DNA from 4 places in the Saccharibacillus sp. WB 17 genome. Region 1 is predicted to be linked to each of the others. Evidence: riboswitches for the same ligand, from Rfam matches in the RefSeq annotation. Region 1 holds a riboswitch; each other region holds the start of a gene.
What was found. A riboswitch is a leader RNA that binds a small molecule or an ion and turns the genes downstream of it on or off. The one in region 1 is predicted to bind cyclic di-AMP.
Positions count from the first base shown of each region.

Region 2: it holds a riboswitch for cyclic di-AMP, as region 1 does, so the genes downstream of both, FTE24_RS01915 (ubiquitin-like domain-containing protein) here and FTE24_RS02585 (C40 family peptidase) in region 1, are expected to answer to the same signal.
Region 3: it holds a riboswitch for cyclic di-AMP, as region 1 does, so the genes downstream of both, secG (preprotein translocase subunit SecG) here and FTE24_RS02585 (C40 family peptidase) in region 1, are expected to answer to the same signal.
Region 4: it holds a riboswitch for cyclic di-AMP, as region 1 does, so the genes downstream of both, FTE24_RS16475 (C40 family peptidase) here and FTE24_RS02585 (C40 family peptidase) in region 1, are expected to answer to the same signal.

Region 1 is NZ_VPFK02000009.1:11,225-18,498, forward strand. It holds gene FTE24_RS02555 (CTP synthase) at 1-838, opposite strand, end outside; gene rpoE (DNA-directed RNA polymerase subunit delta) at 1,157-1,657, opposite strand; gene argS (arginine--tRNA ligase) at 1,835-3,514, opposite strand; gene FTE24_RS02570 (DUF1934 domain-containing protein) at 3,504-3,938, opposite strand; gene FTE24_RS02575 (DNA-3-methyladenine glycosylase) at 4,179-4,856, shown strand; gene FTE24_RS02580 (YwhD family protein) at 4,954-5,466, opposite strand; cyclic di-AMP (ydaO/yuaA leader) riboswitch at 5,915-6,053, shown strand; gene FTE24_RS02585 (C40 family peptidase) at 6,061-6,531, shown strand; gene FTE24_RS02590 (GNAT family N-acetyltransferase) at 6,797-7,274, shown strand, end outside.
Region 2 is NZ_VPFK02000006.1:8,093-15,366, reverse strand. It holds gene rnmV (ribonuclease M5) at 1-211, opposite strand, end outside; gene FTE24_RS01915 (ubiquitin-like domain-containing protein) at 343-1,770, opposite strand; cyclic di-AMP (ydaO/yuaA leader) riboswitch at 2,160-2,398, opposite strand; gene FTE24_RS01910 (TatD family hydrolase) at 2,597-3,367, opposite strand; gene FTE24_RS01905 (HD domain-containing protein) at 3,495-4,796, opposite strand; gene FTE24_RS01900 (AbrB/MazE/SpoVT family DNA-binding domain-containing protein) at 5,164-5,418, shown strand; gene rsmI (16S rRNA (cytidine(1402)-2'-O)-methyltransferase) at 5,611-6,492, opposite strand; gene FTE24_RS01890 (tRNA1(Val) (adenine(37)-N6)-methyltransferase) at 6,494-7,258, opposite strand.
Region 3 is NZ_VPFK02000042.1:46,518-53,791, reverse strand. It holds gene rnr (ribonuclease R) at 1-2,469, opposite strand, end outside; gene secG (preprotein translocase subunit SecG) at 2,716-2,949, opposite strand; cyclic di-AMP (ydaO/yuaA leader) riboswitch at 3,385-3,556, opposite strand; gene murI (glutamate racemase) at 4,163-4,936, opposite strand; gene FTE24_RS18965 (aminoglycoside adenylyltransferase domain-containing protein) at 5,011-5,739, opposite strand; gene FTE24_RS23585 (hypothetical protein) at 6,349-7,047, opposite strand.
Region 4 is NZ_VPFK02000029.1:147,573-154,846, reverse strand. It holds gene FTE24_RS16480 (ATP-binding cassette domain-containing protein) at 1-893, opposite strand, end outside; gene FTE24_RS16475 (C40 family peptidase) at 1,361-1,831, opposite strand; cyclic di-AMP (ydaO/yuaA leader) riboswitch at 1,833-1,971, opposite strand; gene FTE24_RS16470 (aspartyl-phosphate phosphatase Spo0E family protein) at 2,322-2,477, shown strand; gene FTE24_RS16465 (CYTH domain-containing protein) at 2,651-3,148, shown strand; gene FTE24_RS16460 (NifU N-terminal domain-containing protein) at 3,245-3,523, shown strand; gene FTE24_RS16455 (pseudouridine synthase) at 3,691-4,383, shown strand; gene FTE24_RS16450 (vWA domain-containing protein) at 4,433-5,104, shown strand; gene FTE24_RS16445 (PP2C family serine/threonine-protein phosphatase) at 5,104-5,892, shown strand; gene FTE24_RS16440 (helix-hairpin-helix domain-containing protein) at 5,889-7,274, shown strand, end outside.

The DNA of each region.
Region 1 (7,274 bases):
GCGCTTCCCATTCCGTCATGTCCGGCTGCGGCGTGTCGAGCTTCAGGTGCTTGACGACGATCTCGTCCAGTCCTTCGGCGCGCAGGTTCAGCGGCACTTCGTACAGGGTCGCCGCGTCGCGGCATTCCACGACGGCGTCTTTGTCCAGATCGCAGAACAGGCCGATCTTCGCTTTGGTGTCTTCGGACAATTCGTATTCCGTCCGGCAGACGATCACGTTCGGCTGGATCCCGATGCTGCGCAGTTCCTTGACGCTGTGCTGGGTCGGCTTGGTCTTGATCTCGCCGGCTGCTTTAATGTAAGGAATAAGCGTCACGTGAATGTACATCACGTTGTCGCGGCCCACGTCGCTGCGAAGCTGGCGAATGGATTCCAGGAACGGAAGACTCTCGATGTCGCCTACCGTACCACCGATTTCGGTGATGACGACGTCGGAACCGGATTCGCGTCCGGCGCGCATGATGCGCTCCTTGATCTCGTTCGTAATATGCGGGATGACCTGAACGGTTCCGCCCAGGTATTCGCCGCGGCGCTCTTTGCTGATGACCGAAGAGTACACTTTACCCGTCGTCACGTTGCTGTTCTTCGACAGGTTGATATCGATAAAGCGCTCGTAGTGCCCGAGGTCGAGGTCCGTTTCCGCCCCGTCGTCGGTCACGAACACTTCGCCGTGCTGGTAAGGACTCATCGTTCCCGGGTCCACGTTGATGTAAGGATCGAATTTCTGGATCGTCACTTTCAGTCCTCTGTTCTTCAAAAGCCTGCCGAGCGACGCGGCCGTGATGCCTTTGCCGAGCGAAGACACGACTCCGCCCGTTACGAAGATATACTTGGTCACTGTAAAAAACCCCCTGTACGATAATAATGGATCGATCAAAAACGTCCGGCGTCATGAGTGATTCCGCATGTTTGGATGGCTGTGCGTATGGAAAATACCCTATAAAAAACAAAAAAAGTGACACCCGTGTCCACGGGGCACTTTTAACGTTTTTTCCATATAAGTCCGTACCTAAATCAGAAGCCCAAGCAATAGTTTACCTTCTGACCGAAAGGCTGTCAAGCAGGGAAAAGGCGCACGTTCGGTCCTTTTCCCCTGCCTGCACAGGCCCGCGCAAAAGAGAGCGTGAAGCAAAGCGGAACTTGCGAAACCGGACGCTTAGCGTCCTTCTTCGCCTTCGAATTCCTCTTCTTCTTCGTCTTCCTCTTCTTCCTCTTCGTCCAGTTCTTCGCCTTCGATCTCTTCTTCTTCGTCTTCGACTTCATCGTCGACGATTACATCTTCGTCCACGTCGTCTTCGTCGTTGTCGAACAGATCGTCGTCTTCGTCATTCGCATCTTCTTCTTCGTCGGCGCTGAATACCGGATCTTCGTCCAGATCGTCGTCGTCTTCGTCGTTGATGATGCGCGGACGCTTGGCGCCCACGACCGGATCTTCGGATTTCTCCAGCGGATACCAGCGTTTCAGACCCCAGAGATTCGTTCCGACGCACGCGAAGCGGCCGTCGATGTTGATCTCGGTGTAGAGCTGGGCAATCATGTTCGTCGCCTGTTCGTTGGTAAGGCCGCGATGACGCGCGACTTCTTTCATCAGATCCGGATAATAGTAAGGTTCGTTGGCTTTCTTCAAAATCAAAAAGGCCAGATCGACCATGGGCATTTCGCGGATTTTCTCGGTATCGATCGACAATTCAATCGGTGCAGGTGCCAAATGGACACTTCCTCTCAAAACGTAATGCAATTCGGTCGTGCAGAAAAAGTCAACCTAAGTAAAACGCATCCGCGCGCAAAATGCAAGAAGCGCGGACGATTTTTCACATGTCGGGAAAAAAGCCGCCTACATCCGTTCCGGCGCCGATACGCCGATGAGGCGCAGCACGTTCGCAATGACGGTGCGCACGGCACCGAGCAGCGCCAGGCGGGCCTGGGTCACGGCGGCGTCTTCCGTAATGAAGCGCTCCGCTTTGTAGTAGCTGTGCAGCATCGCGGCCACTTCGTACACATAACGCGTCAGGCGGTGCGGCGCGTAGCCTTCGGCCGTGATGCGGATCTCTTCCGGCAGCTCGCCGAGCTTGCGCAGCAGGTCGTATTCGTGCTGGGCCGTCAGCTTGCTCAGGTCGACCTGCTCAAGCGGCAGCACGGTCACCTTCTGCTCTTCGGCCTGGCGGAAAATGCTGCAGATACGCGCATGCGCGTACTGCACGTAGAACGCCGGGTTCTCGTTCGACGTCGACACGGCAAGGTCCATGTCGAAGTCCAGATGCGAGTCCATGCTGCGCATGGTGAAGAAGTAACGCATCGGATCGACGCCCACTTCGTCCATCAGCTCTTCCATCGTCACGGCTTTGCCGGTCCGCTTGGACATTTTGACTTTCTCGCCGCCCTGGAACAGGCTGACCATCTGTGCGATCAGTACGATCAGCTTCTCCGGATCGTTGCCGAGTCCCTGCATGGCCGCTTTCATCCGCGGGATATACCCGTGGTGGTCGGCGCCCCAGATGTTCATGACCTTGTCGAAGCCGCGCGCGTACTTGTCGCGGTGGTATGCGATGTCCGGCGTCAGGTAAGTGTACGTGCCGTCGTTTTTGATCAGCACGCGGTTCTTGTCGTCGCCGTATTTGGTCGTCTCCAGCCACGTGGCGCCGTCTTCTTCGAACACTTCGCCGCGGCTGCGCAGCTCGTCGAGCGCGTCCAGCACCTGGCCGTTTTCGTACAGCGACGTTTCGCTGAAGAAGACGTCGAAGTTCACGCGGAAACGGTCCAGGTCGCGGCGGATCTTCTGCATTTCTTTTTCCAGACCGTATGTGCGCAAATATTCCATCCGTTCGCCCTGGCTCATCGACACCAGACGATCGCCTTCGAGTTCGACCAGTTCCTTGGCGAAGCCTTTGATGTCCTCGCCGTAATAACCGTCTTCCGGCATCTGGGCGTCCTGGCCGAGTTCCTGCAGGTAGCGCGCTTCGATCGAGACGCACAGGTTCATCACCTGGTTGCCGGCGTCGTTGATATAGTATTCGCGCGTCACGTCGTAACCGGCGAAATCGAGCACGTTGCACAGCGCATCGCCGACGGCCGCGCCGCGGGCATGGCCCAGGTGCAGGCTGCCGGTCGGGTTGGCGCTGACGAATTCGAGCTGGACGCGTTTGCCTTTGCCGTCCTCGATCCGTCCGTAATCGGCGCCCTGCGACGCAATCGTGCCGACGACCGGGTACAGATAGCTTTTGTTCAGCGTAAAGTTGATGAAGCCCGGTCCGGCGATCTCGGTCCGTTCGATCCCGGCCGCTTCGCGGTCCAGGTTCTCCAGAATCGCTTCGGCGATCAGGCGCGGGTTCTTCTTGGCAAGGCGGGTCAGCTGCATGGCCGCGTTGGTGGACAGGTCGCCGTGGGTCTTGTCTTTGGGTACCTCCAGCGCGATGTCCGGAATATCGGCTTCGGCCACGAGGCCGGCTTTGGCGATCGCCTGGGCGACGGCCTGTTTCACGGTATCTTCAAGCTGTTGTAGCGGGTTAATCGTCATATCGGTTGACTTCCTCCTGTATGGTTAAGCTAACGGCAAAATGGCCCGAGATGGCGTCGTGCACTTCCAGCTCGTACGCCCAATGGATCTCTCCCGCAGCGCCTTGCATGCGCACGCGCAGGTCCCGGGTATGGGTAACAAGCGCAAAACGCGCGTAAGGCGAACGGTAAAAACCAGGCAGGCTGCTTCCTAGGCGGAAGGACTGCTCCGATTCGACCTCGCCGTGGCGGATGACTTTCAATTCTTCCTCCGTGACCTTGACCAGCGTTCGCACACTGCCCGGACTGCCGTTCGCGCCGGGTTCTTCGTAGCGGACGTACAAGGCGTTGTCTTTTTGAAAAAGCTGTCCGGCGAGCGTCTGCTTCACCGTCTCTTCGTCCTGCTTGCTGACAATCGTAATCAGGACGCGGCTCATGCCTGGCATAGCGCTTCCGCTCCAATCCGTTTAACGAAGATTTCTTCTATAGTACTATAGCATATTCCGGTATGGGGACCTAGTGCTTTCGACGACTGCAAACCGGCTGCGGGCAAAAAAAACCGACTTCCGGCGCCGGTACGCGAACGCTGCGCTTCGATGCGGATTTACTCCTTCCCCGAACGTTTATTAAAATAGGGAAGAACGCGGGTGCAGTCAACCGATCATCCGCCAAAAGGAGGAATTCCGATGCAGCCACTCACGCCGCACCCGGCGCAGGGCGCTTTCCGCCCGCTGCCTCCGTTCCTGTTCGCTTCGACCGCGCTGGAGGCGTCTCCGCGGCTGCTGGGCCAGACTCTGGTGCGCCGCACCGAGTTCGGGGAGATCCGCAGCCGGATCATCGAGACGGAGAGCTACGGAGGGATCGAAGACAAAGGCAGCCATGCCTACGGCGGCCGGCGCACCCCGCGCACGGAGATCATGTTCGGCGCTGGCGGAACGGCCTACGTCTACCTGATCTACGGCATGTACCACTGCCTGAACGTCGTCACGGGATCACAAGACGATCCGCAGGCCGTGCTGATCCGCGCCGTGGAGCCGCTGACCGAAGAAGACGAACGCCGCATGCGCTTTTTCCGCAAAATCAAATCCAAAAAAGCGTCCGACCTGTCCGGCGGCCCGGGCAAGCTGTGCCGGGCGCTCGACGTCGACAAATCGTTCAACGGCTGCCGCCTGACGGTGCCGACGAGCCCGCTCTACCTCGAAGCCGGCGACGATCCCTCTTCACTGGAGCTGCTGTGCGGACCGCGCATCAATATCGATTACGCGGAAGAATACGCGGCCAAGCCGTGGCGGTTCTTCCTCAAGGACCATCCGTACGTCTCGGTGAAAGACAAAGCCCATTCGCCCAAACCGTTTTTTGTGTAACGGTGCAGCGGAGAGGAAGCCCGTAAGAATAAAAAAGCAAAAGCGCCGATCCCGCAAGGGACCGACGCTTTTTGCCGCTGCCGCAAAATTGCGGCCGTTAGACGTCCAACGCCTGCTTGAGTTCTTCCGGCGAACGGTTCCACCATTCTTCGTTGTGCGCCGTCAGCAGCGTCTTGAGCGCCGCTCTCGCTTCGTTGTCCATCTCGTTCAGAATGATCTTCCGCTTGATCGCGTAATCGAGCTTGTTCACGTGGTCGGCGAGAATCTTGAAGCCTCGCTTCGTCTCGCTGTTGATCCACATCTCGCACGCCGTCGCTCCCGCGTAGCTGCCGCCTTCTTCCGTCTTGTCCACCGCGACCCAGACGAGCCATACCCGGCGGCCGCCTTCCGCATCGGCGCGTTCGGCCGTGAACTTGATGCCGCGCTCCACTTTGCTCTTGGCATGCATGGCGCCCACGTCGATCTTCGCTTCGCCTTCGTCTATAATGATCGGGGATACGTTGTTCAAGTTGATGGCGCCCGTGCCGAAGCCCTTATGCTTGCTGCTTTTTTGGCTGCTGCTGATGATATTGAGCCCAAGCTGTTTTTTACCTGTCTGATTTTGGTCCATAACGGGAATCCGAGCCCCTTTCGGCGAATAAATTCATCCAAATTCTTGCAAAAACACATGCTTTTTTCTTAAAACTCTTCATCTTCTTCTATTCTATCCGATAAAAAGACGAAAGCAAAACAAAAAAACCCGGATACCGGCTCGATAAACCGTAGGGTTAAGCGCTTTTCAGAGGTTTTTTCCATAGCGAAACGACTTGAATTCAAACAAATGTCACCTTTTTTAACTTCCGCAAAACCGCGCAGCCGTGCGGGATTGCTGCTTTTGGTGGAAGGTCCGCGTCAAACGCGCACCAAAATAATGTTAAATAAAGGTTTGCCAACGGCTAAGTCCTTTGCTACAATGTGTTTTGTGAGTAGTAACAACTTTGTAAACTTTGCTTCAAGCCATAGAAGCTGCTTCAAATATCGACACAACGACGATCCGACACGAAGCTTTTCGGTGCAAACCAAGATCTAAGCCGAATTCCGGCACCGGGGAGCGGGGGAACCAGTTATGGGTGAATTGACTTCGCAACGAAGGAGTCATAGGGGGACCTTCTCAACCGAATCCTTAAGCTAACCTCGCAGGCAAAACGGAAGGGGTACAATGTCTTTGAAGAAGAAGCTGACAGCCGCAGTAATGGGACTCGCCATCGCTTTTAGCGTAGCGGGCGCAGGAAACGCACATGCAGATTCCCAATTGGACAACGTAATCGATTCAGCACTTGGAACGCCATACCGCACTGCGGGCACAAGCCTTAACGGATTCGACTGCTCGGGCTTCACGAGCTACGTCTTCGACAAACTCGGCGTGGATCTGCCGCGTCAATCTTCGTCGCAATACAGCGCCGGAGCCAAGATCGACCGCAGCGACCTGCGTGCCGGAGACCTCGTCTTCTTCAACACGACGGGCAGAGGCATTTCGCATGTGGGCATTTATGTAGGCAACGGCAAATTCGCCCATTCGTCGTCTTCGAACGGAGTTCGTTACGACAACCTGAGCTCTAGTTATTATGCCGAACGTTATGTCGGTGCGTCTCGCGTAATGAGCACGTACACGTATAACTCTTTTGTTGCCGAATAACCTTTTCTTCGACTGCTTTTATGCGAATTCATGAATGAGCGTAATGAATATAACGGCCGTATTGGATGACTGCAATCATCCGATGCGGTTTTTTCATGTCTGCTTGGCGTCGGCCGCCGTTTCTCTTGCCCTTTAAACGGTGCTGCGCCTGAAAAGGTTTCAAACGCGCCGATCTTTTTCGTCGTTACGAAATATTACCCGCCGCCCGGACGCCTAAACGCCTTTTTTACATTTCGTGATCCCTTTTTGAACAGGAGTGAGAAACATGAACGCGAAGAGGTTCGATATTCGTCCGTTAACGGAGTGGGAAGCGGAAATCATTTGCGGTTGGCGGTACGAGCCGCCGTACGACATCTACGGGTGGATGCCCTGGGAGCAGGTCAAACAGCTCGGGATCGAATTCGGCGATCCCGAGCTGCGCGAACAGCAGTATATGTCGGTCTATGAGGGCGAACTTTTCTGCGGGTTCGCCCAGCTCTTCCCGCTCGGCGGCACGACCCGCCTCGGGATCGGCATGCGTCCGGATCTATGCGGACGCGGCTTAGGGGCGGCTTACGTGCGCGCCGTCGCCGAAGAAGCGCTGCGGCGCATTCCGGGCCAGGAGATCGACCTGGAAGTGCTGACGTGGAACCAGCGCGCCATCAAAGCCTACCGCAAAGCCGGCTTCGCCATTACCGATCTCTACGAACGGATGACGCCTTCGGGCCTCAAGCCGTTCTACTGTATGGTGTATCAGCCGCCCG
Region 2 (7,274 bases), on a different contig from region 1:
CTTTCTGCGCCACGATTTTGCGTATCCGTTCTCCCGCAAAATCCGGATCGGTCAAAATGATCACGCCCCGCCGCTCCATCGCCAGCTTGACGCGGCGAATTACCGCCGCCCCGATCGCCGACCCTCCGGTCTCGATCGTGTCCGCGTCGACCGCCCGCTTGATCGCGACCGTATCGTCGCGCCCTTCCACGACAATCATTTCTCTGATCATGTGTCCGCTCCTTTGGCTCTCATAACAAAAAGAAGAGGAGAACCTCCTCTTCTTCGGTTTCGTTTCCTATACGGTTGATTATAGCATCCGGCGGCCGTCAGCGTAAACGCCCGCTTCGGAAACAAACTTCGTTACGGCTTGTTCGGTCCGATTACGTAAATCGTCAGACCGGATTTGCGGCCGAAGTTCAGCGCAGCTCCGAGGCTGTCGTAGTACATGTCGATTTTCTTGCCTTTGATCGCGCTGCCGGTGTCTTCCGCTTTGCGGTATCCGTATCCTTCGATATAGACCCACCATCCGAGCGGAATCACGTTCGGATCGACGGCGATCGTACGACCTTCGGTCACGGTCGTGCCCGTTGCGGTGCGTGTTCCGATTCCCGGTTCTTCCGAAGAATAAGCGGTAGCGGCCACACCGGTCAGCACGGTTTTATATTCGAATCCTTTGGCGGACGAGGAAGACTTGACGGAGGCCGCTTTGGCCGACGGTTTGGCGGCGGCTGCCGGCTCAAACGTCTTCTCGACGACCGGCTCTTTCGTGCCGACGGCGATGATCTTGTCCTGCTTTTCGGTTTTGACTTTTTTGTCGACGACGTACTTGGTTACGAATTCTCCGTCTTGATATACCTTTTCGACCTTGTGGACCACGACGCCTTCGACGCCGGCCTGGACCGTTTTGGTTTTGCCTTTCAGCAGCGAGGAGTCTTCTTTTTCGATCGTCTTGTACGGAACTTTAACTTCCTGATCGGCCGTAAACTTGTTGATGCGATACACGGATACGTCGGCGTTCTCCGTCAATGGAGCCGTAGCGCCCGGATACACTTTGTCGTGTTCGCCTAGCTCGATGTCCATCGCGGACAGCGCGCCTTCAACCGTTCTTTCGGTCGTCAGGGTCTTTTGCGATTCTCCGCCTACCGTCAGGTTGATCGGAATGGCGGTCGTGATCGCGATCTTGCTGTCCGCTTCGACGGCGGCGCTCAGCGGTACGGAGATCTTGTCGTGCGTGCTGAACGGGATTTCCCATCCTTCAAGCGCGGCGGCTACCGTTTTCTCGGCGGTATAGGCCTGCTTGCTTTTGCCGTCGACAGATACGGTGACCGGTACGGCCGTGGTGATGTTCACCGCTCCGCCGTTTTGGACGGGGGAGCTGACCGGTACCGAGATTTTATCGAATTGGCCGAGCTCGACGTCCCAGCTTGCGAGCGCCGCGGCTACCGTTTTCTCGGTCGTGAAGCGCTTCTGGCTTTTCTCGTCGATCGTCAAGGTGACGGGTACGGCCGTCGTGATCGCAATGCGATCGCCGTCCTGAACCGAAGCGCCGAGCGCCATCGATACGTCGTCTTGAGGCTTCAGGCTGAGCGAATGCTCGTCCAGCAGTTCCTGAAGGCTGCCTTTATGCGTGCTTACCGCTTGTTCTTTTCCGTCTACGATCAGCACAATATGCTTCTCGGCCTGTGCATACAGTCCGAGCAGTACCATCGTCACGACTGCGACGACGAATAGTGCGACACCCAAAATTTGAAGCCCGTTCTGGCGTTTCCAACGCCAAGCGTAAGTCATGCTGGATGATCGTGAACCATGGGTGTCTTCTTTGGTGAAAATTCCCACTCTTCCGTCCTCCTCCATAGCCCCGCCGTCAAGTGCATACATAGAAAAATTGACGCGACTACTTGCTATTTTTTCGTAGAAACGGGCAGCGCAAAAAGCGTGCTTCCCGTATGTTCCTCCCGATTCCGATCGGAGAACACGTCTCTACGTTCATCCCAGTCTAAAAGCTCAGCCTTGAATCCCACACTTATGTACGCTGTTCCCTCCGGCAGAACTGCCATAAAACAAAAGAAGCCTGTGGAAAGAGCGGCTCAAGAAAACTTAAGAGGACTCTTCCGCGGGCTTCCCTCTTATAAAATCGACAAGTTGACGATCTGAGGAAAACATAAGGCGCGTGGCTGCCTCTCTCTTATTGTGCGCTTACGAGGTTAGCTGTCGGGTTCGGACGAAGAGAGTCGTCCTATGTCGGTTCTTCCGCTCATGGCGAGAAGACCTCCAATTCACCCCGTAGACCCAGTTGAAAAGGAATCGACCACGGGCTGCTTTCACCGAACGGTAAGTTCGGAAATCATAATCGGCAGACCGCTTCGGGTTCCCCCGTTCTTCGTCATTCCTGACGAAGATTCAGCGAGACGGTACATGAATTTGTCGGATTAACCGAACATACGGCCGGATTAATCACTGACAAGATAATAGCTTTTTTCGCAGGCGTTTGTAAAGCCGCTCGTTTTGACGTATTTCAGAGTAAAAGGTTAAAAGTTTGTAATCTTCTGCCCTTTTTTGGACCTAAGAGATTAATATCTCGTAAATACTCTTCTTTTCACTGCATTTGCTCTCTTTAAGAACCGATACCAAAAAGTTTATTCGCATTTTTCATTGTCTGTTCGGCAATTTCTTCCAGAGAAATTCCTTTTAGCTGGGCAGCCGTCTCTGCGACGAGACGAACGTAAGCCGTCTCGTTGCGTTTTCCGCGGTACGGATGCGGCGTCAAATACGGCGCATCCGTCTCGATCAGCAGCCGGTCCATCGGCGTCTTCTCGAGCACCTCTTTAGGCTGCTTGGCGTTCTTGAAAGTGACCGGCCCGCCGAACGAGAGATGGAAGCCCAGATCGAGGCAGATTTTGGCTGTTTCCCAGCTGCCGGAGAACGCATGCATGATGCCGCCGACTTCCGAAGCGTTTTCTTCCTTGAGGATTCGGAGCGTGTCTTCGTGGGCTTCACGGTTATGGATCACGATCGGCAGCTTGACCCGTTTCGCCAGCGCGATTTGCTCCCGCAGCACCCGCTGCTGAACGTCTTTGGGCGATTTGTCCCAGTGGTAATCGAGCCCGATCTCGCCGATCGCCACCACTTTCTCGTGAGCGCACAGCGATTCGATCCATTCCAGGTCGCCTTCCCGCATATCGATCGCATCGACGGGATGCCAGCCGATCGCCGCGTAGACGAACGGGTACTTGTCGGCCAGCGCAAGCGTCGTCGGAATGGTCTCGCGGTTGAAGCCGATATTGACCATCCGGGTCACGCCCGCTTCGACGGCCCGAGCCATCGCTTCGTCCCGGTCCGCTTCGAATTCCGGCGCGTCCATATGAGTATGAGTATCAAATAACATAATGATCTCTCCTTTTCATAAAAATAGGCTGCCGAGACTCGGCCGCCCAATGTTTTTCACCAAGTTAAGACTGTTTTTCAAACAGAAAAAATTCGCGACTTCTGGCTCGTTTTCGGCAAAAATGCGCTTAATCCGGCGAAATCGGGAAAATCGACGCGATTTTTGACGGTAGCTTCGAGATGACTTCAGCGAGTTTGTGATGGGGGTAATACAAATGGTTTTTGCCCCGCTGCAGCCCGCTGATCGATCTAATAATATCGGAAACTTCGGAAATTTCTCTCAATTTATCCTGCTTGCCAAGCAAAAGGATCTGGCTGCCCCGATTGGAATCGTTCGGCCGGAATACGTCGTACGGCAGGTCGGTCGGAAAGTCAATTTCGAAATCGTATTCCGGATGCAGACCGACTTCGGCGAAGCTGCTTCGGATCTCTGCGATCGTCTCGTTGTCGATATGATCGACCTCTACATATTTATACAGCCTGCGATGCAGGAATCGGCAGCAGAGCTCGCTCAGTATAGGATCGGACTCTTCGCTCCACTGCATAAACGTCGTCTGGATCAGCGACTCGTCGAGCTTGAGATACTGCTTGACGGTCAGATTGTCTTCGAAAAGAGCGGGCAGCGGCTGCGGCAAAAATTGGAACGCGTAGCCTTCCCGGTACAGCTCTCCCGCCCGGCGGAAAATCTGGCGCAGGATAATCTCCGAGCTGCGCGTCACCGGATGGAAATAGACCTGCCAATACATCTGGTAGCGCGCCATCAGGTAATCTTCCACGGCGTGCATGCCGGACTCCTTCACCACGATTCTTCCATTATAGGGACGCAGCATGCGCAGGATGCGATCAATATCGATCGTTCCGTAATTGACCCCCGTGAAATAGGCGTCGCGCAGCAGGTAATCCATCCGGTCCGCATCGAGCGGGCTCGTGATCAGGTTGACGACGATCTTCTTCTCGTAGTCTTTGCGAATGACCGACGCGACGCGCTCCGGCAGATCCGGCGACACTTCGCGCAGCACCCGGTTGACGTCGGTATCGCCGAGAATGATTTTGCAGGTCCAATCTTCGTGGTCCATATGGAAAGCTTCTTCGATCGAATGGGAAAAAGGTCCGTGTCCCAGGTCATGCAGCAGGGCGGCGCACATCGCGACCAGATTTTCTTCGACCGGCCAATCCGGGTAATTGTTGCGTTCGAATTGGGAGATGATGCGCCGGGTAATCTCGTAGACGCCGAGCGAATGCGAGAAGCGGCTGTGCTCGGCTCCGTGGAAAGTCAGATACGTCGTCCCCAGCTGCCGGATTCGGCGCAGCCGCTGGAATTCAGGCGTGTTGATCAGCGACCAGATCGTCCGATTCTGTACGTGCACGTAATTGTGAACCGGATCTTTGAAAACTTTCTCTTCCCGCAGCGGCTTGATGTCGTTCGGCATTTTTTCACTCCTTTGAATCGGAATAGGAAATGTAGTTCCAATGTCGCATTTTGTCGTCGCAATGATGCCTGGATCTGCTGCAAAATATCGCCGGAAATCGATTATTTCTTTCTTTTTTAGTCGATTTTTAGACAATTTTCTGCCGAACTTGATTTTTTATCAAATTTTAAGGAAATATTCAGCGTTCTCGGGTTGACTGTTCTGGGAAACATTGTTATTATGAGGATCATAAAAGCTAGAACAATGTCGAAAAATGACATTGGATGGACGCATAAGCCCAGCACTCCTTCAAAAGACGGAATGATTCGCTGTTTGCGCAACCTTCCGCTATCCTTTTAAACTTATACTTCTTGGGAGGCAATATATCATGATGAAATCGACTGGCATTGTAAGAAAAGTAGACGAACTGGGACGGGTCGTCATCCCGATCGAACTGCGCCGCACCCTCGGAATCGGCGAGAAGGACGCGCTGGAAATTTACGTCGACGGCGAACGCATTATGCTCAAAAAATACGAACCGGCCTGCATTTTCTGCGGCAACGCCGACAACGTGACTTATTTCAGAGGCAAGATCGTGTGTTACGACTGCGTTTCCGAAATCCCTGCTCCAATAGCAAAATAAAAAGTCTGCAAAGACTTTTTAGAAATGCTGGGTTACGAAATAAAAGTCTCGATCCACTTTTTATCCCATCCCCATCAATTCTAACTTCTTTTGCTTCTCCTTGCACGTTTACGCCTCCGAACCGCCGATCTTCGGCTCCGGAGGCGTTTTTTTATGCACTTTTCCACTTTTGCAATTTTCCCGTGCGTTGTTCTAATCCAGCAAAGCGTTATAGACGTCCCGCTTGGACAGTCCCCGGTCCGCGGCCACTTTTTTCATGGCGTCTTTGCGATTCAGGTTGTCCTGCGCTTCGTAATGGGCTACATGCTCTTCGAGCTCCAGCTCCTGCCACCAGGCATCTTTGCGTTCCTGGGCTTCCTGCGCGCTTTCGCCTTCGACCGCAATGCAGTATTCGCCAAGCGGCGGATGATCCTTCATATGCTGCAGCAGTTCGTCCAGCGTGCCGCGGGCCACTTCTTCATGGCGCTTGGTCAGCTCGCGCGCGAGCGCCGCCCGTCTCGGGCCCCAGGCTTCCAGCATCGCTTCGACCGCCTTGATCACCCGATGGGGCGATTCGTAGAACAGCAGCGTGCCTTCGAGGCGTCCCAGCGCGTCCAGCGCTTCGCGCCGGTCTTTGTTGTCGCGGGGCAGGAACCCGGCAAACGTGAAGCGTTCCGTGGACAAGCCCGACACGATCAGCGCCGACAGCGCGGCGTTCGCTCCGGGGATCGGAACGACGGCAATTCCGGCTTCGATCGCCAGCTTGACCAGGTCCGCTCCGGGGTCGGAAACGGCCGGCAGACCGGCGTCGCTGACGAGGGCCAGATTTTTTCCTTCTATTATATACCGAATTAATTCGGGGCCGCTTGCAGCCTTGTTATGCTCGTGGTAGCTGAACAATTTCTGGGGCACGATCTCGAAGTGGGTCAGCAGTTTGCGCGTCTGCCGCGTATCTTCCGCCGCGATCAGCTCGCACTCTTTGAGCGTGCGGATCGCGCGGTACGTCATGTCTTCCAGATTGCCGATCGGCGTCGCGACCAGATACAGCGTACCCGCTCCGCTTCCGCCGGGTTCGAAGCTTTTTTGAACCTGCATGTCAGACCTCCTTCTGCCCTCCGTAGTAGATGTCCATAATCTCGTCGCCGTACACGCCCTCTTCGTTGTACACGATCAGGGGCGGCAGGATGCGCATCTCCGGCTTGCCGTCGCGCAGCCCTTCGACGAGCACCATATTCGCTTCCATGCCCGCGCGCGGATGCACGAAGCGCACCCGTTTGGGCTCGATCTTGTACTGGCGCATCAGCGTCAGAATATCCGCCAGCCGATGCGGCCGATGAACCATCGACACTTTGCCGCCCTGCTTCACGAGCCGGCCGCAGGCCTGCACCACGTCTTCCAGCGTACAGTGGATCTCGTGCCGGGCGATCGCTTCGTGCAGATTGGCTTTGATATCGCTGCCCGTCAGCGCCGTATACGGCGGATTGACCGTGACCGCGTCGTACATGCCGTGTCCGGCCGTCTGATGGAACGTCTTCAGGTCGGCATTGTGAATCGCGATCCGCTGCTGCAGACCGTTCATCGCCACGCTGCGCTCCGCCATATCGGCCAGACGTTCCTGAATCTCCACGCCTTCGATCTGCGCTTTCGTCCGGGTGGACAGCAGCAGCGGAATGACGCCGTTGCCCGTGCACAGATCGAGCACGCGCCCGCGCGCCGGCACCGAAGCGAATCTCCCCAGCAGCACCGCATCCATCGAGAAGCTGAATACGTCCGGGCTCTGGATAATATGCAAATTTTGCGTCAGCAGGTCGTCGACCCGTTCGCCTTCGCGCAGCGGAATATCGTCGTAACTTTTTTCCATCTTTCAACGCTCCTCT
Region 3 (7,274 bases), on a different contig from region 1:
GCCCGCGCCCGGTGCTTGCGCCGCAGGCGCGATCACCGTCGTGCCTTCAGGCAGGGCGGCACCGCCACCTTTGCCTTTGCGCTTGCGGGTACGCTTGCTTTTGGTATGAGCGCCGGCTTCCGCCGTGCCGCTGCCGGCCGCAGCAGGTGCGGTGCCCGCCGCCGGAGCCGGAGCTGCCGCTCCGTTCGGACGGAAGACGTCGCCCTGCTTTTTGCCTTTTTTCTTGCCTTTGCCTTTATCTTTGCCGGTCTTGTCGCCGCGTCCGCCTCTAGGTGCGCCGCTCGGCGCACCTTCGCCGCGGCCTCCACGGCCGCCGCGGAACGCGCTCTTTTTCATATCCACCAGCTCGAAATCGATCGTATGCTCTTCCATGCTGACCTTGGACACGCGGATCTCGACCAGATCGCCGATGCGGAAGATGCGCGACGTGCGCTCGCCGACCAGCGTCAGGCGGGACTCGTCGTAATGGTAATAATCGTCGGTCAGGTTGCTGATATGGATCAGGCCTTCGATCGTGTTCTCAAGCTCCACGAACAGACCGAAGCTCGTCACGCTGCCGATCACGCCTTCGAACGTCTCGCCGACTTTGTCCAGCATGAATTCGGCTTTTTTGAGTTGGGCCGTATCGCGCTCCGCATCGACCGCCACGCGCTCGCGAATCGACGACTGCTGCGCGATGTCCGGCATGCGGATATTGAGGTATTCCTCGCGCGACTGCGACAGCTTGCCGCCGTGGTCCAGCACTTCCCCGATCACCCGGTGGATGACCAAATCGGGATAGCGGCGGATCGGCGACGTGAAGTGCGTATAATATTCGGCCGCCAGGCCGAAGTGGCCGAGATTGGCCGAATCGTACTTCGCCTGCTTCATCGAGCGCAGCAGCAGCGTGCTGATCGCTTTTTGCTCCGGCGTATCCTGCACTTCTTCCAGCAGCGATTGCAGCTCGCTCGGCTGGATGGTGCCTCCGCGCGTGCCTTTGACCTGATAGCCCAGATTGGCGGCGAAGGCCGCGAACAATTCCAGACGCTCCTGATCCGGGTCTTCGTGGATGCGGTACAGGAACGGAACTTTGGCTTTGCTGAAATGCTCCGCCACCGTCTCGTTCGCCGCCAGCATGAACTCTTCGATGATGCGTTCGGCAATCGAGCGCTCGCGCGTCACGATGTCGATCGCTTTGCCCTGGTCGTCGAGCAGCACTTTGGCTTCTTCGAAGTCGAAATCGACCGCGCCGCGCTTCATGCGGCGTCCGTTCAGCTTGAGCGCCAGCTCCTGCATCGTGCGGAACGTGTCGGCCAGATAGCCGTAACGCTCCTGCAGTTCCGGATCTTCTTCTTCGAGCATGCGGCGCACGTTTTTGTACGTCATGCGCTCGACCGTCTTGATCACGCTTTTGAAAATATCGTAGCGAACGAGCTTCATCGACGCGTCGAATTCCATCTCGCACGACAGCGTCAGACGGTCCACGCGCGGATTCAGGCTGCAGATGCCGTTGGACAGGCGCGGCGGCAGCATCGGAATGACCCGGTCCACCAAATACACGCTGCTGCCCCGGTTATACGCTTCCTGATCGAGCTGGGAGTTTTCTTTGACATAATAGCCGACGTCCGCGATATGCACGCCGAGCACGTAGTTGCCGTTCTCGAGGCGTTCCACGTTGACCGCGTCGTCCAGGTCTTTGGCGTCTTCGCCGTCGATCGTGACAATCTGCTTGCCGCGCAGGTCGCGCCGGCCCTGGCTGTTGATCTCTTCGTCGGAGATCGTCTCCGGCGCCTGCTGCGCTTCTTCGAGCACTTCGTCCGGGAAAGACTCCGGCAGCTGGTGCTTGCGGATGATCGACAGGATGTCGACGCCCGGGTCGCTGTTATAGCCCAGCACTTCGATAACTTCGCCCTGGGCCGCCGCGCGGCCTTCCGGGTAGGCGATAATGCTCACGACGACCTTCTGGCCGTTCAGCGCGCTTCCGGACCGTCCGGCCGGGATAAAGATGTCGCGCGTGATGCGCTTGTCGTCCGGAAGCACGAAGCCGAACGATTCCTCGTCCTGGTACGTGCCGACGATCTGCGTCACGGCGCGCTTGACGACCCGCACCACTTCGCCTTCCATGCGTCCGTTCGAAGAACGGCGCGACGCGATGCGAATCAGCACCGTATCGCCGTTCATCGCGCTCAGCATGTCGTTCGCGTTAATGTATACGTCCGCGTGTTCGCGATCCTCGGGAATCAGGAAACCGAAGCCCTTGGCATGCGTTTGCAAACGTCCGCGCAGCAAATCCATACGTTCCGGTACGCCATAGCACTGGGTACGCGTCAGTACGATCTTGCCTTCTTCTTCAAGTCCGTTGAGCATGTTCATAAACTCCCGAAACTGTTCCGCATCGTCGATGCCGAAATGTTGCTCCAGTTCCTGGTGCGTCATCGGCTTGTAGGCGCTCTCGCGCATAAAGCCCAGCAGCATATCTTCCGTTATCATGGTTATCACCTCAAAATGGCTCCGGCTGCCTACAGACCGCCCGATCGGCTGCAGATCGCGAATGCTCGATTTTTTCTTCTACATTCTCTATTATACGTTAAAAGTACCCGCGCTGGCGCATGCTTAATCCTTGCTTGCTTTTTCGTGCGCATTTATTTGAATATATACAAAAAAAAGCCCTCGTCTCCCTTGAATCCAAGGATCAACGAAGGCTTCCCGGGCAGTCCAACCGCCCCGATCGCCGGGTTAGTTGGTCAGAGCCGTAGTCAACAACGCCATGATTACGAATCCGGCACCCAGTACGACGGTCGTGCGCTCAAGCACCAAGTCCATGCCGCGAGCTTTGCTTTTGCCGAACAGATGCTCCGCACCGCCGGAAATTGCGCCGGCCAAGCCTGCGCTTTTGCCTTTTTGCAGCAGTACGACCGTGATCACACCGACAGCAAAGATCAAGAGAACTACCTTCAGAAAGATTTCCATGTCGTTTAACCTCCTAAGCGTAAGCCGCGTATCCTGTATCGATTGAATCAGAGTTTCTAAAATGGAAAACAGCATTTTCAGTCTACCATAGTTCTCGGTATTTGACAATCGACCAAGGGCAGACCGGATGCGGAAAAGAATGGGCGATCCCTGCAAGCGGACGTTAAGAAGCCGCGCGGCGGCTGGATCTCCCGCGGCGCGGCTTCGGTTCATTTGACGGTATGGGGACGTACGGCCCTGACAAGCTCGCGCTTAACGGCGCTGCTCTTTGGCTTGGACCGTACGGTCGGTCCAGAGAATGTATCCCGCGGATACGGCCGTAAGGACCAGAATGGCCATGATGATCATGGCATCCGACATGCTTTTTCCTCCTCTGCTGATGTGGCTCCGGTGTGACGTGCGAGAATGGCCTGGTTTTCGAAAGATGCGAAAAAGGTCACCTCTCCTGCTCTGCTTACGAGGTTAGCTGACGGATTGGGACGCAAGAGTCGCCCCGCCTGCCGCAGATCCGGCGTACCGGAGAGCGTCAGGCTTCACCCCATGAGCGCCTGTGCGGCGTCTCGATCGGTTCCCCCGTTTTTATCGAAAAATTCAGCAGTCTAATCTGGGTCTTCGTGTTCGAGTGACGAATCTCATCATCCTTTCCGAAAAGTGGGCGGCATGCCGGAACGTTCGATGTGCCAAGCTTCGAAAGTCCGGGAAGAAGCGGCATTTCCCCTGCGCCTCGCGCGGTCATATGCAGCTTTTATGAACCGTATCTTAACCCCTTCTGACACCTCGTGTAAAGGATGAACCTGAGCGTTTTTTGCGGGTTTGGGCGTTAAAAGCTGACATTGGAATCTCCCACGAAGCCGGATCTTTCCTTTTCGCGGAAAACCTCCCGTTTGCTCGATTTAGCTCTGAAAATGCGGCTGAAAAAGCAGCCTGCGGCACTTTGCCGGAGCTTGATGGGCCGTTTAGGTCGAAAAGCGGATTTTGTTACCGTTTTCATATGTGGAAACGAAGTCGTTTTGAGCAACCTGCCCGGCCTTGCGGGACGTTCGTTCGGAGCGGGATTTGCCCTGTGCGGGCGCGAGAAAAAAGCCTGAGACGAGTCGCAGGCTTCGAAGATCGGAAAGGCGGATCGCACGTCCACGCAGCTTCCGTGAAGGCTCCGACCGTACGCGGCGGGAGCTTTTTGCCGGTTTTTTCGGGTTCTTTTCCTATTCAAAACTCAAAGCGTCACGCCGTTCAGAATCCCCCAAGCGCGCTCAAGCTTGGCCTGATAGGCCGGATCGTCCGCAGAGTTCATGAACCGCACGCGCCCGCTTCCGCCGCCGGCCAGCCCGCGCTCTTCGAGAACGCGCGCCACTCTCCGCACCGTGCCGGCGCTTCCGTCGATGACCCGGATGTGCGGCGGCAGGATCTGTTCCAGCAGCTCCGTATAATACGGGTAATGCGTGCAGCCGAGCACCAGCGTGCCGTAGCGGCTCAGGTCGAACCGGTCGAATTTGCGCAAAAAGTAAGGACCGAGCTCGGCCGGATCAAACTTCAGCGCTTCGCAGTATTCCACGAGTTCCGGCATCGGCAGCGAATCGACGATCCCCAGATCATCCACGCGCGACACCAGATCCCGGTATTTGGCCTGGCTGAGCGTCAGTTCGGTCGCCAGCACCAGCACGCGCCGCCCGCTCGCCCCGTTCATCTCGACGGCCGGCTTGACCGCCGGTTCCATCCCGATCACGGGCACGTCGTAGGTGCGCCGCAGCTCGGTCGCCGCTACGCTGGTCGCCGTATTGCACGCGATGACGAGCGCTTTGACGCTTTGGCCCAAAATGCGCTCCGCCGCTTCGCAGACGTATTCTGTCACCTGTTCTTTGGTCTTCGGCCCGTAAGGGACATGCAGCGTATCCGCGAAAAAAATAAAGTCCTCGTTCGGAAGGCTGCGGGCCGCTTCGCGCATCACGGTCAGCCCTCCGATCCCCGAGTCAAAAAAAGCGATGCTCATGCTGCTTCCCCTGCCGTTTCGTTGATTTGGTCTCATTGGTGGAGCCTCGTCGGTCGAGTCTCTTCAGCCTCTTATTATAGCCCTCCCCGCAGGGAAACGCCATGAAAAGCCGCCTGCGCGGCGATCGCCTGCAGCATGCTTCGCGCAAAAGCCGTCAGCCGGGCTTCCGGCACCGCCGGGCCGCTTCGCACGTCTCCTGCGTAAGCCTCAAGCGCGGGCCGCACCACGTCCGTCCATTCCGGGAGCGCCGAAGCTGCCCATTCTCCGCCTTCTTTTTTTGAAGCGACTGTCCCGGTCTTCAGGAACATCAGCACCCGGCACAAATTAAGCGTCAGATAGACCGGATTGTCCTTAATCTCCGCTTCGGCGCCGCGTACGTCGCTCCAGACCGACTCCAGATAAGCATGCTTCGGCACCGGCGGATACGAATCGCGCAGCGGCGGACCGTACAAAGCGACGCCGCGCTCGTAGGCGACGGTGACCTGCGCGGCCAGATCGTCATCCGCGTAGTCCGCGCACAAATAGTGCGGATCGGAAGCGTACCGTTCGCGGTGCGCCCCGGAATAATGATAGACGCACGGCGCCGGATGCCTGAATTGACGGAGAACATCCTCTTCCACGACGCTGAATTCCAGGTCGCGGCCGGCCGGAAAACGGGCGTGCGTCTCCAGCGTACTGCGCGTCAGCGCATACAGCCGCTCCGACTCCGGCCGTTCTCGCACGACGACCAGCAGATCGATATCGCTCGACGCCGGATTAAAGCCGCCGATCGCCAGCGAACCGTGCAGGTAGAGGCCGGTCACGTAGGCTCCCAGCGCCTCGCGTATGCTTGCGGCCGCGTGGTGGGCCTCTTGGAGGGCGAGTTGGAGGGCGGAGGCTTGGTGAGAGGAGGCTTGGTGAGAGGAGGCTGGCGGACGGGAAGCCGCGGGTGGCTGATGTGGATTTGTCAAATGTGTCGAATCTGCGGGCTGCACGGGTTTCATCGGAAAGCCTCCTTTTCCGGTTCTAATTTCCACTTCCACTTCCACTTCCACTTCCACTTCCACTTCCACTTCCACTTCCACAGTGGATTATGCTCGCGGCCGACGCGCTTGGCTAACGAATCCTGATCACGCTATAGGCGCGTTTTGAGTCTTTTTTCGAATCTAACGAATCGTCATCATGCTAATTGCGCGTAAAGCGCCTTTTGCAGCCTCTACGCACGAAATAGCGATATGAGAATTCGTTAAAATACGGGATTGTCTCTAAAAGCCGATTTAACGTTATGACGATTCGTTAGAATTCGGCTGTCTCATGCTTCCCGCTTATCCGCACGCATGCCGGTCATAGGCACGCGCGCGTATTCGCCCGCGAGACGTATAAGCCCGCTGGACGCTCCTGTAGGGCTCACCAATCCCCGATAGCGGCCACACCTATCCGCCCAGGTTCATCGCCGCATACAGGGCGCCCAGCGCGCCGCTGTAAGGGCCGGCTTCGGGGATGACGGCCTCGGAGCCGAGCATCGCCGTAAACCGCACGGTCAGCTCGCGCAGCAGCGCGTTGTGCTCGTACGACGAGCCGACGTACACGACCCGGCGCGCTCCGTGCAGCTTGGCGTGCTGCACGCCTACCGTCGTGACGATCTCCGCCACCATGCCGATCACCGCCGCCGCATAATCCTGCGGCCGTGCGCCGCCTTCAGGCGGCAGAGGCCGCGCAAAATTCGCGGCCGTCAGGTCGCCGGCAATCGGCGGCTGCGCCGGGGCATAGATCTGCCCCACCGTCAGATCGACCGCCTCCCGGTCGCCCAGCGGGGCCAGCCGCGCGATTTCCGCGTAATCGCGCACCCCGCACAGCAGGCCCGTCAGACCCACGATCGTGCCTCCGCCCAGACCGATCCCGCCGAGCCTCGGCCGCTCGGCCCCGTCAATCACATAGAACGACGTCCCGGTGCCGACGTTGACGAGCACGAAGCGTTCGGCCCCGCTACCGGGGGCAGAGCTGTCCGGCGCTGCTGCGCCGGACGAGGCGCCTTCGCCTGCCGCGCCGCCGGAAGCCCGGCCGCCGGAGCCGCGGCTCTCTGCCTCCAGAATCCGGACGGCGCCTTCGGCCGTTGCTTCGAATTCCGGCACATCCGCGAAGTTCGCATGCTTCGGCAGCAGGCGGCGCAGCCTCTCCGCCTGCCCGCCGGTACAGCCGATCCGCGTGCCGGGCGGCAGATGCGCCGCGATCCAGGTGGCAGATGCGCCGCGATCCAGGTGGCCGCCTCTTCGATACGCGAAGTCGGGAACTTCAGCAGCTTCGGCGAAGGGGCGGAAGCTTCCGCCCCTTCCTGCCAGGCTGTCGGCGCCTGCCGCTG
Region 4 (7,274 bases), on a different contig from region 1:
TCGAGCCGGTAATTGACGTAGATCACGTTGAAAATCGCGATGGGCGAATACACTTTGTCGATCAGCAGCAGCAGCGCCAGCACCGTTCCGATCGTCGACTCGCCGGCGGCGATCTGCCGAATGCCGAGCGCCAGCACGACGATTTTGACACCGATGATCAGCAGCTCGAACAAGGCGAAAAAAGATTCGTGGACCATGCGGATCTGCACGTTTTTGCGTACGATGTCGTCGGTAATGCCGGTCAGCTTGCGGATCTCGTCCGGATAGCGGCGGTTCAGGCGGAATACGACCAGCTCCATGAAGCCGCGCACGGAATACCGGGACAGGCTCTCCTGGCTCGCCAGCAGCGAAGCCTTGATGGAATACAGGAAGCGCAGCAGCAGGCGGGTCAACAAGAACACGACCGCGTAACCGGCCGCGATGACGAGCATGATACCGGGACTGTAAAAGCCGATGAACAGAAGGCTGAACAGCAGCGTCGGCAGCAGCTCGTGCAGGATACGCAGGTAAAAGCCGTACACGATGCCCGCTCCGGCCTGCGCTCCGTTCTCGATGCTCTGGATCAGCTCGCCCGTGCCCAGATCGCGATAGGCGCGGTAATCCATGTTCGAGAGGCGGGCGAGCGCCAGCAGCTTGAGCTTCTCGGTGAGGCCGCGCGGCAGCTGCGTCTGCGGGTACTCCGCCGCGTAGTTCAGCAGGGCGCACGCGCCGAGCAGCACGCCGTAGAGCAGCAGCAGGCTGCCTAACTCGCCGAGACCGGAGGGGAGCGAGATCCGGTCGATCAGTCGTTGAAACGTATGAATGCCGTAAGCCGAAGCGAACTGCAGGGCGAAGCCGAGCAGCACGTACAGCACGATTTGTTTTTTGAACAGGGACACGCTATTTTTTAACACACCAAAAACCGCCTTTCAAAAGGGAATGAGTCGCTGCGGACGCAGCAAAAAGAGAAGGTTCCATGCAGCATCGTTGTCGTAAAACCAAGGGATGCGATCAGAGGGCAGAGAACCCCCTTGATAGCCGGTACGCGTTTTGATCCGGCCCGATCCTTAGCTACTTCGAACGATGCGGCAGAACATTCTCCTCGTCACCCCATTTGGAAAGATGGGTCCACTATAGCAAAAAAAGCCCGTTAGGGCAAAACCGAAAAAAAGTTCAAAAAAAGTTCGCAAGAAATGCAACCAAATCGACGGCCTGTCCGTCTATGTAGTATCTGATTAAAAGGAACGGTCCCCGGAGACGATAAAACCCGTTCCCCGGCTCGTGCGCCGGAAGGAACGGGTTAATGGAAGATGTTGATTGAAGCGAATATGGGTGTGATGGATATGAGAGAGTTGATGAAGACGAAGACGTGCGGAGAAAATCAGCTCTGAACCATTTGACCGTAAGACCAGTCGCTTGTTACGCGCTTGGCGGTCACGTAGCGTTTGCCCCAATACGAATTGGACAGGCTTGCGATGCTGACGCCTTTGCTGCTCGAAGAATTGGCAAACTTGCCGTTGCCTACGTAGAAGCCGACGTGCGAAATTCCGCGTCCCGTCGTGTTGAAGAAGACGAGATCCCCTACGCGGAGATTGGACTTGGATACGGTCGTGCCTTGCTGAGCCTGGCTTGCAGCCGTACGGGCCAGCGAAACGCCGAACTTTTTGAAAATATATCGGGTGAATCCGGAACAATCGAAACCTGAGGTCGTCGTGCCGCCGTATTTGTAAGGCGTGCCCGAGACTTGACTTACTGCGGCGTTAAGTGGTGCGGAGCTGGCGGCATATGTACTTGTGGCCCCCGACGTAAACAAAATGGCTGCTCCCAATACGGAAATGACAAGCTTCTTCAAAAATTTTTCCCCCTGATGCCTACGGAGTTAGCTAAGGGCTCGGTGGTAGGAATTTCCCTATACTCCCTCTGAAACAAGAATAATTCACCCGAAATGGTTCCCCCGTTTTCTTGCGTTAAGAAATTCGGCATTTATTAATATTTTGTAACTATTGATACTCTACCTTACTGACTATCGGTTTGTCAAACGCTCCTTTAAAACACAAAAAACTTATCGACATCGCATGATTATAACAGGCTGAAAACGAAACACAAGTGACAAATTTGTAATTATTGCTGGGAAAAACGCACGTATTTGTTACAATTGGCGGTACGGAAGGCTTCGCAAAGCCCGAACGTACAGCGTTGGATATTTCTTTTTCGGCAGTTTCGCCCTGTTCGACAATAGCTGCGCGCAAAAAAGTTTATTTAAAATGTTGGGATTTTATCTCTTGGATTGGTGCTGTTTTACCGATTTATGGTATAGAGGACTCGAGCGGGAGGGCCTGGAGATGAACAACAAAGATATTCAAGATGAGATGGAACGCCAGCGTCGAATTCTCCACCAGTTGGCCGACGAGTACGGTTTCCTCGATCAGCGCGTGCTGATGCAGTCGCAGAAGCTGGACGAATGGTTGAACGAATACGAACGCTACAAAAACGCATGACGGTTCATGTGAAGTTTTTTTATGAAAACGCTTGCCTGCTTACTGCTCTATTCAAGCGCGTAGCCTACGCGCTTTTTTGCGTTTGCCGTTAAATCGCCGTCTTGGCTTTCGGGAGCCCGATCTTTCGGGGTATACTTATAGAAGAAAATACGGGCATACGAGGAGGAAGCCGCATGGCAACGGAAATCGAACGCAAATTTTTGTTGGATCGCACGCCGGAAGAACTGATCGCCGCCGGATCGTTCCAGCGCCGCTCGCAGCAGACGATCGAGCAGACTTACCTGGCGCTGGACGAGCAGCAGGAGGTGCGCGTGCGCAGAATGGTCGACGCCGATACGGGCGAGGTCGAATATACGCATACGTTCAAGCAGGGCAACGGCATGAGCCGCGAAGAGATCGAATACTCCATTACCGAGAGCATCTACGGCCAGCTGTTCCGGGCTTCGGGAGCGGTGCCGCTGACGAAGACCCGGACGACGGGGGAATGGAACGGCTTCACGGTCGAACTGGACCGGTACGAACAGCTTGACCTGACGGTGGCCGAAGTCGAATTCGACTCGCTCGAAGAGGCGCAGGCGTTCTCTCCGCCCGATTGGTTCGGCGAAGATATCAGTTCCAAGCGCGAATACAGCAACAAAAAAGTGTGGAAAGAACTGCAAAACCGCGCTTGAGGCCCGGCCGCTTCGAAAGAGTCGGCGCCGCAGGGCGGCCATATGTTACAATAGAGCCAATTCGTCCGCTTTCCGGCGGACAAATTTACGAAAGAGGTGAGGACTATCACGGTTCAAATTCATGTTCAACAAACGCCTAATCCCAATTCGGTTCGGGTCGGAGCGGATTCCGTCCTGTTCGAAGGTCCGAAAAGCACGTCGGTCAAAGCGGGAGAGCCGAGCGAGCATCCGCTGGCTGCGGCGCTCGTCGAAATCGACGGCGTGGACAACATTTTCGGCATGCGCGACTTCGTAACGGTCAGCAAACTGCCGGACGCGAGCTGGGACGATATCCTGCCCCAGGTCGAAGAAGCGTTCCGACGCGTATATCCATAGGATGCAGGTTTCGCTTGCCGAAGCCTTGATATCCTGATCGACGAACGTCTCCTCCGACGGCATTGGGTTTCGCTTTCGGGTCAGGAGACGTTTTTGTTTAGACCTGTAATGAAGTCAAACAGCCGGCTTCCGGTTATTACAATAGAGAAGACGAAAGTTGGACGAGCATGCGCATCAATAAATACGTGAGCGAGAGCGGGTACTGCTCGCGGCGGGAGACGGACCGGCTGATCGCCGCCGGACGTATCGCGATCAACGGGGAAGCGTGCGCCGCCGGCGCCGACGTGCTTCCCGGCGATACGGTGACGATCGACGGGCTGCCTATTCCGCCCAAGGCGGAGCCGGTGTACCTCGCTCTCAACAAGCCGCGGGGTATCGTATGCACCCATGCTCCGGGCGTGGCCGGGAACATCGCCGATTACATGGACTACCCGGTGCGGATTTTTCCGATAGGCCGGCTCGACAAAGATTCGGAAGGCCTGATCCTGCTGACCAACGACGGGGGCATCGTCAATCGAATGATGCGCGCGGAACACGGTCATGAAAAAGAATACGTCGTGACGGTGGACAAGCCGGTGACCGACGATTTTTTGCTTCGGATGGCCGGCGGCGTGCCGATCATGGACACGGTGACGCTGCCCTGCCGGACTTACCGGATCGGGGAATCGACGTTCGGCATCGTGCTGACGCAGGGATTGAACCGGCAGATTCGCCGCATGTGCAAAGAACTCGGCTTCCGGGTGCTGGAGCTGCGGCGAGAGCGGATCATGAACGTGAGGCTGGACGGCCTGGAGACAGGGCAGCGGCGGAAGCTTGGCGCGCAGGAACTCGGCGAGCTGCTGGCGGCGCTGCAAGAATAGAAGGAGCGGCGAATCTTCGCCGCGATTACAGATGAAGGGGCTGCTTGAGATGTTTGAATTCGACCAGATACCGTTTGCCGCGGAATTCGCGGAAAACCCGGAGCCTAGATGTCCCTGCATTTTGCTGTTGGATACTTCGTATTCGATGAGCGGACAGCCGATCGAAGAGCTGAACCGCGGGCTGTCTTCGTTCAAGGAAGAATTGATGACCGACAGCATGTCGGTCAAGCGGGTGGAGCTTGCCGTGGTCAGCTTCGGCCCGGTACAGGCGACGTCCGATTTCGGCACGCCGGACGACTTCTACCCGCCGATGCTGACAGCCAGCGGCAATACGCCGATGGGCGCGGCGATCGAGAAAGCGGTCGCGATGCTCGAAGACCGCAAAAACGTGTATAAGCAAAACGGCATCTCCTATTACCGGCCGTGGATTTTCCTTATTACCGACGGAGCCCCAACCGACGACTGGCAGCGCGCCGCTTCGCTCGTGCGCGCGGGCGAAGCCGCCAAGTCGTTCATGTTCTTCGCGGTCGGCGTGGAGAACGCCGACATGAACGTGCTGAACCAGATCGCGACCCGGGCGCCGCTCAAGCTCAAAGGGCTGCGCTTCGCGGACCTGTTCTCCTGGCTGTCGAATTCGCTGAATTCGGTGTCGCATTCGGCGCCGGGCGACCAGATCCGGCTGGAAAATCCGGCTACGCCGGAAGGATGGGCGCTGATCTGATGTGGAAGTACGCGAACGCTTCCGTGCGCGGCACGTCGCACGCCAAGACGGACAAGCCTTGTCAGGACTTTTCGCTGTGCCGGACGTTTGCGGCTTCGGGCGCGCAAGAGGTGCTGCTTGCGGCCGCTTCCGACGGAGCGGGCAGCGCTTCGCGTTCCGAAGAAGGCTCGGAGCTGGCCTGCACGATGTTCGCCGACGCGCTCGACCGGCATTTCGGCCGGGGCGGGCGGATCGAACAGCTGACGCGCGAATTTTGCGAAGCGTGGCTGTCCCGGTTCCAGCGGGCCATACGCGCCCGCGCGGCCAAAGCGGGCTGCCGCTCGCGCGAATTCGCCTGTACGTTTCTGGCGGCGGTCGTGAGCGGGGACACGGCGGTATTTATTCAGATCGGCGACGGCGCGATCGTATTTTCGGAGAAGGAGGACGACTACATGTGGGCATTTTGGCCGCAGCAGGGCGAATACGAGAACATGACTTACTTCGCGACGCAGAGCAGCGCCAAGAAAGTGCTGCAGCACAGCCTGCACGCGGGCCGGCAGTACGGCGAGATCGCCGTATTTACCGACGGCCTGCAGCGTCTGGCGCTGCATTACCAGACCCGCAGCGCCCATGCGCCGTTTTTCCGTCCTTTTTTCTCCGTGCTGAGACGGCTGGAAGCGGCGGATCAGAGCCGCTACGGCGATTCGCTGCGCGCTTTTCTCGATTCGGGCCGGGTGAACGAGCGGACGGACGACGATAAGACGCTCGTTCTCGCGAGCCGGCTGGCGCCGCCGGAAGGCACGCCATGAAACGGGCCGACCGGATCGTCAACGGCAGCGGGGCGGAAGTGGTCTTCGGCCGGGAACTCGGCCGCGGCGGGGAAGGATCGGTATTCGAGTTGATCGGGCAGTCCGATCTGGTGGCGAAGGTGTATCACAAGCCGCTGCCCAAAGACAAGCAGGAGAAGATCGAAGCGATGGTCCGGTTGAAGACCGAACGGCTGCTGCGGTTTACGGTGTGGCCGGTCGATGTGCTGCGCGACGCCGGGCGTAGGATTATCGGCTTCCTCATGCCGTGCCTGAGCGGCAAGGAAATCCACAAACTGTACGGCCCCAAGACCCGGCTCACGGAATTTCCGCAGGCCGGCTATTCGTTCCTCGTACATACCGCGGCCAATCTGGCGCGCGCTTTCGCGGCCGTGCACGAAGCGGGCCACGTTGTCGGAGACATCAACCACAGCAATTTCTACGTCACCGACCAGGCGACGATCCTGATGCTGGACTGCGACAGCTTCCAGGTACAGTCCGGCGGCACGCGCTTCGGCTGCGACGTCGGCATTCCGATGTATATGCCGCCGGAACTTCAGGGCGTCACTTCGTTTCGCGGCGTCGTGCGGACCCGCAACCACGATAACTTCGGCCTGGCGGCCTTCATCTTCATGCTGCTGTTCATGGGCCGCCATCCGTTCGCGGGCAAATATTCCGGCACGGGCGATATGCCGATCGAGCGGGCGATCCGCGAATTCCGGTTCGCGTACGGGCCCGCTTCGGCGGCCCGGCAGATGCAGCCGCCTCCGGGTTCGCTGCCGCTGCAGGTGCTTCCTCCTGCCGTGCAGGCACTGTTCGTGCGCGCTTTCGCGCAGGAATCGATGACGCGCCGGCCCGAGGCGCAGGAGTGGATCGAAGCGCTGCAGGAGATGGGCGGGCATCTCTCTTCCTGCGCGCGCAACCCCGGGCACCAGTATCCGTCGCAGGTCGGTTCCTGTCCGTGGTGCGCGATGGAGTCCGCGACGGGCGGACTGCTGTTTCGCCCGTCGCACACCACGCCGCACGGCTCGGCGGGAGACCGCGCCTCCGCGCAGGCGGGCGGTTCTGCCGGCGCCGCGGCCAACTTCCAGCTGCCGGTCGTCTGGATGCAGATCCAGCGCGTGCCGCAGCCGCCGCAGGCCGGCACGCTGCCGGAACCCGCGTCGCAGTCTTCGCAGCTGTCGGGGCCCGTGGCCGCGTATTTGCGGCGGCGCAAATGGCGCGGCGGCCTGTCGCTGCTGTCGCTGGCCGCGGCGGCGGGCATCTGGATCTTCCTGCCGGGCTTCTGGATACTGACGGTCGGCGGATGGGCCGGGTTCAATCTGCTGCTGCTGGCGGCAGGCAGAGGGCGGCGCAGACTGCGCGAGACACGGTCGGACGAACGC